DNA from 3 places in the Weizmannia sp. FSL K6-0777 genome. Region 1 is predicted to be linked to each of the others. Evidence: riboswitches for the same ligand, from Rfam matches in the RefSeq annotation. Region 1 holds a riboswitch; each other region holds the start of a gene.

The links. A riboswitch is a leader RNA that binds a small molecule or an ion and turns the genes downstream of it on or off. The one in region 1 is predicted to bind S-adenosylmethionine.
Region 2: another riboswitch for S-adenosylmethionine. It lies ahead of NST70_RS16770 (methionine ABC transporter ATP-binding protein); the one in region 1 lies ahead of metK (methionine adenosyltransferase).
Region 3: another riboswitch for S-adenosylmethionine. It lies ahead of NST70_RS07745 (assimilatory sulfite reductase (NADPH) flavoprotein subunit); the one in region 1 lies ahead of metK (methionine adenosyltransferase).

The regions. Positions count from the first base shown of each region.
Region 1 is NZ_CP151971.1:2,347,858-2,352,069, reverse strand. It holds gene pckA (phosphoenolpyruvate carboxykinase (ATP)) at 89-1,678, opposite strand; SAM riboswitch class I at 1,849-1,997, shown strand; gene metK (methionine adenosyltransferase) at 2,143-3,354, shown strand; gene asnB (asparagine synthase (glutamine-hydrolyzing)) at 3,585-4,212, shown strand, end outside.
Region 2 is NZ_CP151971.1:3,500,118-3,504,329, reverse strand. It holds gene NST70_RS16785 (ParM/StbA family protein) at 1-585, shown strand, start outside; gene NST70_RS16780 (hypothetical protein) at 597-1,169, shown strand; gene NST70_RS16775 (ABC transporter ATP-binding protein) at 1,231-2,010, shown strand; SAM riboswitch class I at 2,092-2,200, shown strand; gene NST70_RS16770 (methionine ABC transporter ATP-binding protein) at 2,273-3,313, shown strand; gene NST70_RS16765 (methionine ABC transporter permease) at 3,303-3,965, shown strand; gene NST70_RS16760 (MetQ/NlpA family ABC transporter substrate-binding protein) at 4,027-4,212, shown strand, end outside.
Region 3 is NZ_CP151971.1:1,661,437-1,665,648, reverse strand. It holds gene cysI (assimilatory sulfite reductase (NADPH) hemoprotein subunit) at 1-267, opposite strand, end outside; gene NST70_RS07745 (assimilatory sulfite reductase (NADPH) flavoprotein subunit) at 285-2,141, opposite strand; SAM riboswitch class I at 2,262-2,362, opposite strand; gene NST70_RS07740 (2-phosphosulfolactate phosphatase) at 2,536-3,231, shown strand; gene NST70_RS07735 (phosphosulfolactate synthase) at 3,224-4,009, shown strand; gene NST70_RS07730 (VOC family protein) at 3,993-4,212, shown strand, end outside.

The sequences.
Region 1 (4,212 bases):
CTGCAGCGTTTCCGCTTTTACAGAAATGAGCATACCACAATTTAATTGGAGTCTCATTTTAATTTAAAATGCGGGCTCCCGTTTATGCTTATATAAGCGGGCCGCCGAGTTTTTCAATGTCATCCGGCACCGAAAATTGCCGGAAATTTTCTTTGAACCGGGCTGCAAGTTCGAACGCTTTTTCACGGTAAGCCTGCTTGTCCGTCCATGTATCTGCCGGATAAAGGACGTCATCTGACACCCCTTCAATATGAACCGGGATGTGTAGCCCGAAAATATCATCCTGCCGTGTTTCGGTATCTTTCAGTTTGCCGTTTATCGCAGCCCGGACCATGGCCCGCGTATCGCTTAATTTCATGCGGGAACCGGTTCCGTACGGGCCGCCTGTCCAGCCGGTATTGACAAGAAATACCTGGACGTTGTGCCTGTCAACTTTCTCGCCGAGCATTTCCGCATAAACGGCGGGCTCAAGCGGCAAAAACGGCGCGCCGAAGCAAGTGGAGAACACGGCTTCCGGGCGCGTGACGCCGCGTTCGGTACCGGCCAGTTTAGAAGTGTAACCGCTTAAGAAATGGTACATGGCCTGCTCTTTTGTCAGCCTGCTGATCGGCGGCAGGACACCGGATGCATCGGCCGTCAGGAATATAATGGTTGACGGATGGCCGGCCATGCCGGAGCGGGCAATATTGCCGATGTTTTCAATCGGGTAAGCAGCCCTTGTATTTTCCGTCAGTGCATTGTTGTCATATTGCGGTTTGCGGGACACCGGATCTACGACCACATTTTCAAGTACGGTCCCAAAACGGATCGCCTGGTAAATTTGTGGTTCTTTTTCTTCCGTAAGCCCGATGCACTTTGCATAGCATCCGCCTTCAATATTGAAGACACCGCTGTCGGACCAGCCGTGCTCATCGTCCCCTATAAGTGCGCGCTCCGGATCGGCGGAAAGCGTCGTTTTCCCGGTCCCGGACAAGCCGAAAAACAGGGCCGTATCGCCGTTTTTCCCAGTATTGGCGGAGCAGTGCATGGGAAGGATGCCTTTTTGCGGCAGCAAGTAATTCATGATGGAAAAAATGCTTTTTTTCATTTCGCCTGCATATTCCGTCCCGCCGATCAAAATTATCCGGCGTTCAAGTGAAATCATGATGAACGCTTCGGAATGCGTGCCGTCAAGCGCCGGGTCTGCCTTAAACAGCGGCGCGGAAAGAATCGTAAATTGCGCATCGTGTTGATAGAGCTCCTCCGCATCCGGCCGGATAAACAATTGATGCGCGAATAAATTATGCCAGGCGAACTCATTCACGGTCTGGATCGGAAGGCGGCTTTTTGGATCGGCACCCGCAAAACCTTTAAACACAAAAATTTCGTCTTTCCCTTTTAAATGCCGGACCATTTTTTCATAAAGCCTGTTGAACACGCCGGGAGAAACCGGCTGGTTGATTTTGCCCCAGTCGACACGGTCTTTTGATTCGGAGTCGACGACAATAAATTTATCTTTCGGTGACCTTCCTGTATATTTTCCTGTTGCAGCAGAAATGGCCCCTTCCGTTGTCAGTACAGCTTCTTTCCGTTCGATAATTTTTTCCATTAATTGTGGCACGGAAAGCTGCATGCGTACGTTTTCCCCCGACAACAAAAACTTTAAATCGTCAGAAGCGCCAATCAGATCCATTTTCATAAACCGCCCCTTTGAATAACTTATTTCACTTTAAACGATATCAGTATAACATATTCATCCGTTTATTACATACTTTTTTCCGGGAAAAATGCAGAGGACAAAGGGGAGAAGGGCGAAAAAATCATTGACAGCGCCTGCTAAATTGCGTATGATTTTACTTTGAACGGATACTCTTATCCCGAGCTGGTGGAGGGACGGGCCCGATGAAACCCAGCAACCCGCCTCTGGAACAGGCAATGCGCTCGCAACGCAGCTGCCGCTTGACTTCCAGGCAAAGGTGCTAACCTGCAGCAAGGATTGTTTCCTTGAACGATAAGAGTGAAAGGCGCGATTGATTGAAGTCAAAACCTTTCCACTCATGATGAATGGGGAAGGTTTTTATTTTTGGCTTTGTACATGAAATGAATCGAGTTTAGGGTATGAGTACCGTTTCCAATATGTAACCATATAAGGAGGAAAAGCGGATGTTAAAAGGACGGCATTTGTTCACATCGGAATCGGTGACGGAAGGCCATCCGGACAAAATTTGCGACCAGATTTCCGATGCCATTTTGGATGCCATTTTAGAAAAAGACCCGAATGCCCGCGTTGCCTGTGAAACTTCCGTCACAACAGGGCTCGTGCTTGTCACGGGGGAAATTTCCACCAATACATATGTGGATATTCCGAAAGTGGTGCGCAAGACCATTAAAGAGATCGGCTATACGCGCGCGAAATACGGGTTTGATGCGGAAACATGCGCTGTGCTGACATCGATTGACGAACAGTCCGAAGATATTGCGCGCGGCGTTAACCAGGCTTTGGAAGCCCGCGAAGGCGGGATGAGCGACGAAGAGATTGAGGCAATCGGAGCCGGCGACCAGGGCCTGATGTTCGGGTTTGCCTGCAATGAGACAGAAGAGCTGATGCCGCTTCCCATTTCGCTTGCCCACAAGCTTGCCCGCCGTCTTGCTGAACTCCGCAAACAAGAAGTGATCCCGTATTTGCGCCCGGATGCGAAGACACAGGTGACAGTTGAATATGACGAGAACAACCAGCCTGCCCGCATTGATACGATTGTCATTTCAACGCAGCATGATCCTGACACAAGCGCCGGACAAATCCAGGAAGATATGAAAAAATACGTCATTGAACCGGTTGTGCCGGCACACTTGCTCGATGCGGATACAAAGTATTTGATTAATCCGACCGGCCGCTTTGTTATCGGCGGCCCTCAAGGGGATGCGGGGCTGACCGGCCGCAAAATCATTGTCGACACGTACGGCGGCTATGCACGTCACGGCGGCGGCGCATTTTCCGGGAAAGACCCGACGAAAGTGGACCGTTCCGCTGCTTATGCCGCCCGCTATGTTGCGAAAAATATTGTTGCGGCAGGCCTTGCGGAAAAATGCGAGGTACAGCTTGCGTATGCGATCGGGGTGGCGAAGCCCGTTTCTATTTCCATCGATACGTTTGGGACCGGAAAAGTGCCGGAAAAAGTGCTGATCGAGGCGGTCGAAGCTCATTTTGACCTGCGCCCGGCCGGCATTATCAAAATGCTCGACTTGCGCCGTCCGATTTACAGGCAGATCGCTGCGTACGGGCATTTCGGCCGCGATGATTTGGATGTGCCTTGGGAAAAAACGGACAAAGCCGGGGCGTTGAACGAATTCGCCCGCAATCATATCGGAAAATAATATGAAAAAGAGCGCGCCTGGTATACAGGCCGCTCTTTTTCATAAAACGGCGGGAATAAGGAATCCTGTTTGCCTCATTTTTAACAAAAACCCTGCAAACTGGCGGAAAACATGCTAAACTATATTACATGTGCAGAATTTGGCCGTCAAATTTTGGCGGAAATGCATTTGTTTTTTAAAGAAATAAATTTACAATAGAGTATATCGAAATGAAGTAGGTGACTTTTTACATGTGCGGATTTATTGGCTGCGTCCATGACCATCCCGTTACATTATCAGACGAAGACAGGCAACAGTTTAAACAGATGAATCATATGATTGAGCACCGCGGCCCGGATGATGAAGGCTTTTATGAAGACGAGCATATCCAGTTCGGTTTCAGGCGCCTGAGCATTATCGATATCGAGGCGGGGCACCAGCCTTTAACATACGAAAACGAACGGTACTGGATTATTTTTAATGGCGAAATTTATAACTATGTGGAATTGCGTGAAGAACTGCTAAAAGAAGGGATGACATTCGAAACGAATTCGGATACGGAAGTCATTCTTGCCATGTACAGCCGTTACGGCGAAAAAGCAATCGGACGTCTGCGCGGGATGTTCGGGTTTGCGATCTGGGATAAGCAGGAACAAACGCTTTGCGGCGCGCGTGACCCGTTCGGCATTAAACCGTTCTTCTATTATGAAGACGGCGATAAAATGTATTTCGGTTCTGAAAAGAAAAGCATTTTGCTTGCCATGGAAAAACCAGAACTGAATTATGATGCTGTCCAATATTATTTAACCTACCAATTTGTGCCCGAACCTTTCACCATGACAAAAGACATCCGGAAACTTGAACCGGGCCATTATTTTG
Region 2 (4,212 bases), 1.2 Mb from region 1:
AACGATTTAAACATTATTAACCGCGAATTGATTGACAAACGCATTTTAATCCAGGATATCGGCGGCCTCTCAACGGATATCGCCGTGATCAAAAACAGGACAGTCGATGATGACCGGGCGCAGGGATTTAATCTAGGCGTATCAGAAGCGCTTGAACAGATCCGTGAAGAAATCCGCGTCAAATACGGGGTCGAATTGGACAGCCGCCGTGATGTGGTCGATATTATCACGAAAAAGCATGACCGCAACCATATTATGGTAAAAGGCAGCCGGACAAGCGTGCACGACATTACAGACCGTATCTTGTTTGACCTTGCAAAGAAACAATACCGCCTGCTCCGGAACGTGTGGCAGAAAAACTCACAAACAGAGATTTGCTATTTTGTCGGCGGCGGTTCTGTTGTCCTGAAAGATTACTTAAAAACGCTGAACAACAGCCTTGACGGCTACAATATTGATTTCTTTGAAGATGAAAAAGAGAGCATCTGGATGATGGCCAATGCTTACTACAAATTAATTTCGGATTATGTGAGGAAAAACAATAAACCGGAAGACAAAGGAAAGAAACCGGTCGAATCCAAATAAGGTGAAAAAATATGGAAAAACAAAGCGGGATGAAGCGGGGCCAGACGATTGCGTTCCGGATCCCCCAGGATACGCCCGATCATATTTTAAAAGAACTGTCAAAGTTAAAAGAAAAAGAGAAACGGAACTTCTCCGCCAAAATAGCCGGATATGTGATACAAGGTGTTAACCAGTCGCTCGTAAAGGACAAAGAAACCATTACAATCCCGCTGCCGCGCAAACTGACAAAAGTGCAACATGACTGGCTGAAGCATGAACATTCGGAAGCGATGCTCGGCAGCATTGTTTACGAACTGATTCAGGATCCACTCCGGGCGACTTCGCTCTTTGCGGCCCTTTCGAAACAACCTGTATCTATGGATGAGACGCTTTTTTTACAGGAAGACGAATTGCCGCAAACCAGCGAAGAAGCGGACGGGAAACCGGTTCGATCCGGTGGTGAGCCGCCTGGATCGGATGATCTTGATGCATTCGACTGGAGAACTGCCGCCGCCGAACCGGCACCGCCCGAAACGGGAGCGCCGGAAAAAGAAGAAGATGCGGAAGACCTGCTCGGGGATTTTCTCGCCAGCATGAATAAATGAAGTGCGCAGGGTGAACCCCTGTGTGTCTAAAACTTGTACGAAATGTAAGGGGATGGCACAGATGGAAAATATAATCGAAGTTGCCGGTGTGAGCCTGATGCGCGACGGCAAAAAACTGCTCTCGGACATTCACTGGACGGTCAAAAAAGGGGAGCATTGGGCTGTCCTCGGCTTAAACGGTTCCGGCAAAACCACTTTGCTCAATATGATCAACGGGTATATTTGGCCGACAAAGGGGAGCATCAAGGTGCTCGGGAAAGCGTTCGGAAAAACAAGCCTGCCGGAACTGCGGAAATCAATCGGCTGGGTCAGCTCCTCCATCCAGGAAAGGATACCGCGCACCCAACTTGCACGCGATGTGGTCATCAGCGGCAAATATGCATCCATCGGGCTGTATGAAGCGGTGGATGCACAAGACGAAGAGAAAGCCCTGCGCTTGATGGAACAATTGCATTGTGCTTCCCTTTTTAGCCGTGCTTATGAACATTGTTCGCAAGGAGAGCGGCAGAAGCTTTTAATTGCGCGCGCGTTAATGGCGGAACCGCGCATCTTAATTTTGGACGAGCCTTGCAACGGGCTGGATTTGTTTGCCCGGGAAATTTTGCTAGAAAGTGTGGAAGAGCTGGCGAAAGATAAGAACGGACCGACGCTTGTATATGTCACGCACCATCCGGAAGAAATTTCTCCCGCTTTCCAAAAAACATTGCTGATCAGAAACGGGGAAGTTTTCCGGCAGGGCCGGACTTCCGAGATGATTGAAAAACAAGTGCTTTCCCGCTTTTTTGAGCATGAAATTCACGTGGAGTGGCGCGGAAACCGGGCATTGTTTCAAGTTGTCTGACGATTGAAAAACAAAAAAATATAAAATAATGAATTGACAAATCCCGAGCCGTCCACTAATATTTAAATATAACAAATGAATAACTTATCCAGAGAGACTGAGGGACAGGCCCGATGACGTCCAGCAACCTTCAAATCTTTTTTTGAAAGGTGCTAATTCCTGCAGAATGGTTCATTCTGAGAGATAAGTCACTTGACCGGCAAACCTCTTTCGAATGAAAGAAGGTTTTTTTTTGCCAAAAGGAACAGAAGGAGTTTTCAACATGCTGGTATTAGAAGATATTCATAAGGTATACGGAAAAGGGAAGGACAAAAAGGTTGAAGCGTTAAAAGGCATCAACCTGCGTGTTGAAAAAGGGGAAATCTTCGGGGTGGTTGGTTACAGTGGTGCCGGGAAAAGCACACTGATTCGGTGCGTCAATCTGCTCGAGCGGCCGACTTCCGGGAAAGTGCTCGTTAACGGGGTCGACCTTGTGCGCCTGCCGCCTGCCAAGCTACGTCAAGAGCGAAAAAAAATCGGCATGATTTTCCAGCAGTTCAATCTGCTTCAGTCAAAGACGATTTTTCAAAATGTGGCCATGCCGCTTGTGCTGGAACATCGCCCGAAGGAAGAAATAAAGGCAAAAGTGGCAGAATTATTGTCTTTTGTCGGGCTGGAAGAGAGAATGCATCACTACCCTGACCAGTTGTCAGGCGGCCAGAAACAAAGGGTCGGTATTGCAAGAGCCCTTGCGACAGATCCGGACATCTTGCTTTGTGACGAGGCAACGTCTGCCCTTGACCCGAATACGACCGAAGCCGTGTTGGACCTTTTGCGGAAAGTCCGGGACGAGCTGGGCATTACGATCCTGATGATTACCCACGAAATGAATGTCATTCGTGATATTTGTGATAAAGTGGCGGTGCTGGACGGCGGAAAAATTGTGGAGCAGGGCCCTGTAATCGACCTTTTCACAGAACCGAAAACGCAAATTGCGAGAAGCTTTGTGAAAACTGTGCTGAATGATTCGATTCCGCCATCGGTGCAAAAACTGATCGATGAAAGCAGCAAAGACAACCCGCACGGCATTTACCGGATTCTGTTTAAGGGAGCTTCCACCAATATGCCGCTGTTATCCAATACAGCAAAACAATTTTCAATCGACCTGAATGTGCTTCATGGCATGATCACCGAACTTCAGGGAATCCCTTTTGGCAACCTGCTTGTCGAATTGAAAGGCGACCCGGAAGAAATGAAGCGGGCCATTCAGTACATCAACGATCACGAAGCGATCATTCGGGAGGTGGAGAAAAATGGCATTTGATTGGTCATGGTTTTGGCCGCAATTTTTCACGGCAATGGGCCAGACGCTGTATATGGTGGCTGTATCATTACTCATTTCCATCATCATCGGCATCCCGGTTGGCGTCATTCTCGTTATTACCCGGGAAAACGGCATATGGGAAAACAAATGGATTTTTAATATTTTAAATGTGATTATCAATATTTTTCGGTCGATCCCGTTTATTATTCTCGTTGTCGCGATCATTCCGTTTACGCGCTGGGTTGTCGGGACAGCGATCGGAACAACCGCAGCGATTGTGCCGCTTGTGTTGTACACTGCTTTTTACATCGGGAGGCTCATTGAAAGTTCACTGCTTGAAGTCGACAAAGGGACAATCGAACTTGCGCAGTCAATGGGGGCGACGAACTGGCAGATTATTTGGCGGTTTTTGCTTCCGGAAGCAAAGGCATCCATGGTGCTCAATTTAACGATTGCCACCATCGGGCTGATTGGGGCTTCCGCGATGGCGGGCGCGGTCGGTGCCGGCGGGATCGGGGATTTGGCGATCACGTACGGGTACAACCAGTTTCAGACAGGCGTCATGATCGTTACCGTTATCACGCTGGTCATTTTCACCCAGCTTGTCCAGACATTGGGCAACTTTCTCTCCAAAAAAATCCGGAGAAAATAATATTGGGAAAAAGGGTTACACCTTTTTTATAAAAAATTCAATTCAGGGGGACTTAGCAGCGATGAAAAAATTTGCGATTCTATTATTGGGGCTCATCCTGGTTTTGGCAGGATGCGGGGCCAAAAACAATTCGAGCAGTACAAGCACAAAAACAATCAAAGTCGGGACAACCACTTCTGAAGTGCCGACATGGAATTTAATCCAGAAACTCGCGAAAAAGAAAAATATTAATATTAAGATTGTCCGC
Region 3 (4,212 bases), 690 kb from region 1:
CACAAGCCACTGTTCCGGGGTCGCAACACCGCCCGGAATGCGGACACGCACCATAAACTGGTAAGCCGGCTCCAGTTTCTTTTTGCGCCGATCGTTGCGGATATCGCGGTCGTCCTGCTGGTAGCTGCCATGAAATTTCAACAGTTTATTATCGTCTTCGGATATCGCGCCGGTCAGTGGATCTTTGAGCCCTTCCGCAATCGTCCCTCTTAAAAACCGGCTTTTTTCTTTTATCGTTTCAAGCGGATCAAGTTTTTTATCAGCCATCTTCCTGCCCCTCTCTGTTAATACACATCACGCTGGTATCGTTTTGCCCGTCGCATTTCCTGTAAATAATCCTCTGCCTCTTCCCTCGCCATATTGCCTTCTGTTTCAAGAATTTCAAGCAGCGTTTCCTGGACGTCGCGGGCCATCTGCTTTTCATCGCCGCACACATACACACAGGCGCCTTTTTCAAGCCATGCATAAAAATCTTTGCTTTTTTCAAGCATCCGGTGCTGGACGTATATTTTTTCTGCCTGGTCGCGCGAAAAAGCCACATCCATCCGTTCGAGCACGCCATTTTTCAGCCAGTTTTGCCAGTCAAGCTGATACAGAAAATCCGTCGCAAAATGCTGGTCCCCGTAAAACAGCCATGTTCGTCCGGTGATCCCTTCCGCTTCCCTTTCTTCCAGGAAAGAACGGAACGGCGCCACGCCTGTTCCCGGCCCGATCATGATCACCGGCACATCCGGGTCAGCCGGAAGTTTGAAATTCGGATTGCGGTGGACATAAACCGGCAGCTTGTCTCCCGGTTTTATCCTGCCTGCGATTTGCCCGGAGCAAACCCCTTCGCGCACCCTTCCGTTTGCTGTATAGCAGTCCAGTGCAATGACAAGATGGACTTCATCGGGGTTCGCTTTCCAGCTGCTTGCGATCGAATAAAGCCGCGGCGGCATTTTCCGGAGCATTTGTACGAAAGCTTGCACTTCCACTTTTTCCGGCGGATATTCCTCGACAAGATCGAGCAGGCCCCGCCCTTCAAGGTACGCCTTTGCCTCCGCTTCATTTTCAAGCAAAGCCGTAAGCGCTTTGTTTCCGAAAAGCACGGCTGCCTGCTGAAGCAGCGGTTTTGTTAATCTCGTAATTTCATAATGTCTGAGTAATGCTTCCCTGGCCGGCAGCACTTCCCCTTTTTTATTGACCGGAACTGGTTCTTCCGGATCCCAGCCGAGCTTTTCGATCAGCCGTTCCACGAGTTTCGGATCATTTTCCGGGTAAATCCCGATGCTGTCCCCCGGTTCAAATGTAAAACCGGACCCTTCAAGGGATAGTTCGATATGGTGCGTTTTTTTATTGGACCCTTCCCAGTTCAAGTTGATATTTTCCAACACTTCCGCCTGGAACGGGTTGGATTTGGAATAATCGGTGTTTGCAGGCCGGGTGGCATCCGCAGCGGTTGAAGCCGGCAAGGCAGATGCCCGGAGCACGCCTGCAACCCCTTCAAACCATTCGCGGGCGTCCTCTTCATAATCCACATCACAATCCACCCGCGGATAGAGCCTTTCCCCGCCCAACTCTTCCAGCCTCTTGTCGATCTCTTTTCCGACCTTGCAAAAAAACTCATATGTCTGGTCCCCAAGCGCCAAAACGGAAAAAGGGACCCCGTCCAGTTTTGGGGCTTTTCTGCTGTGGATCAGCTCATAGAAAGACAATGCGTTGTCAGGCGGATCCCCTTCCCCTTGTGTACTTGTAATGATGAGCAGATACCCTGCATTTTTTAAATCTTTCGGCTTGGCTGCATCGAGTGCCGAAAAAGATACGGTAAACTGCATTTCTTTTAATCTGGCGGCGAATGCTTCGGCAAGCGCCTGGGCATTGCCTGTCTCGGAACCAAACAGCAGCGTAACCGTTTTGGTTGCCGTCTGTACCGGTTTTTCAGCAACAGCTGTACTTCCCGGGGGATTCGTTCCTTGTTCGGCAAACGGATAGGTTAAATATCCGCTTAGCCATAATTTTTGCTGATCCGTTAATAGTTGCAGCAGTTCATTTAACTTTTCCGCCTGTTCTTTACTAAACGGGCTGTTTTGTACACTTAACGGCAAATCTTCCACCTCGCAATGTTTGCATGCACTTTTCATTTGTTTATTTATGTATGACATCCTAATCCAAATAGACATAGAAGTTTACTTGGATTTTAATCCGCTTCTTTCCATGAGAAGCGCCTTCGAAAAAAGCTCTCCTTACAAAGATAAGAAGAGCCGGCGCACAATGGTCAACTTCTCTTATCTTTCAGACGATTGTCTGCAGGAATTGGCACAGTGTTTTTCAACCTGTTGCCGAGGCTTCAAAGGGCCTTTCCCTCCACCTCTCTGGATAAGAAGCACAAATCATTATTTAGAAATCATTGAAAACATTATACAATCAAATACAGGTACAGTCAATTCTTTTTTGAACAGATGGGACATTTAAAAAAGGAAAAGGGTGGCAAGTTCCGCATCAAGCGTCCCCCCAATATACTTTATGTATCTTTTGCACAGAATGAGGGGGGAATGGATGAATATCCGCATTTACCAGGGGAATGAGATGACGCCGGAAGATGGAGATGCCAATATTGTGATCGATGTAATCCGCGCGTTTACGGTTGCCCACCATGCCTTTTTGGGCGGCGTAAAAGAAATATGGCTGGCTGACTCAATAGAAACGGCTTTTCGTATCAAAAACAAATACCCGCATGTTTTGCTCACGGGCGAAAGGCACGGCCTTCCGATCCCAGGATTTGATTTTGGTCATTCACCGGCCGCCATCGCCAAACAGCCGTTAGCCGGCAAAACGTTGGTACAAACATCGACAAACGGGGTAAAAGCAGTTTTTCACGCCCTTCACGCAAAGGAAGTCTATGTTACCGGCTTTTCGAATGCAAAAACGACGGCAAAATGGGTCCGGCGCAAATGGAAAGACAAAGACAACGCCCGCATCAACATGATTGCTTCCCATCCGACGGGGGAAGATGACCTGGCATGCGCGTTATACATGGAAAGCATCCTCACCGGCTCCGGCACGATAAAGCCGGAATCAGTGATCAAGGAGATTGTAGATGCCAGTGTTGCAAAGAAATTTCTTGATCCCGGCCAGCCTGCATTTAACCCGGCTGACCTGGAATTTTGCATTAAAGAGAGAGACTGCGGGTTTGTGATGAAAATGGATCCAACAGGAGAATTTCCAACGATCGTGAGGGTTGAAGATGAATGACCATGGTTTGACACTGCCTTTACGCAATGAGAAACCGCGGGATTGCGGAATCACCATCTTAATTGACAATGGCATTCCGCTGAACTTTTTTAAAGATACCATGAACAGTGCAGCCCCTTATATTGATTTCGTCAAATTCGGCTGGGGGACATCGGTCGTTTCACGCCATTTGGAAGAAAAAATAGATCACTTGAGGCAAAACGGCATTGCCTTCTTTTTCGGCGGCACTTTATTTGAAAAGTTTGCCAGCCAGGGAAAAACGGATCGGTACGTTCAATACTGCCGGCGGTTTGAATGCGAATATGTTGAAATCTCAAATGGCACCCTGCCGCTGTCCAATACGGAAAAATGCCGCTATATTGCGGAGTTTTCAAAGGAGTTTAAAGTGTTAAGTGAAGTCGGCTCAAAAGATGCTGCCAAATCAATGGCCGATACGCCAGCATTATGGTTGGAATCGATTAGTCAAGATTTAGAAGCAGGCGCATATAAAGTGATGACAGAGGCAAGGGAAAGCGGCACGAGCGGCATTTGCAACGGGGACGGTGAAATACGGGAGGAGATGTTTGCGGCCATCCTGGACTCGGGGATTCCCCGCGATTCTTTCATTTTCGAAGCACCCAACAAGCAGCTCCAGGCTTTTTTTATCCACCATCTCGGCCCGGATGCCAATTTGGCCAACATCCCTTTTTCGGATGCCCTTGCGCTTGAAACATTAAGGCTCGGTTTGCGATCAGATACTTTTTTTATTGGAGGAGATTCCCATGAGAGAAACGGATAAAATTTTTCATTTGGCGATTCCGTGCAAAGATCTTGATGAAACAGCCGATTTCTATCAAAAATTAGGCTGCAAGGTGGCGCGCCGATATGATGACCGGGTCACTTTCAATTTTTTCGGGGACCAGGTTGTCTGCCATCTAAGCCCTGAAAAAATTGACCTCAATCCGAAAATGTATCCCCGTCATTTCGGCATTACTTTTTTGG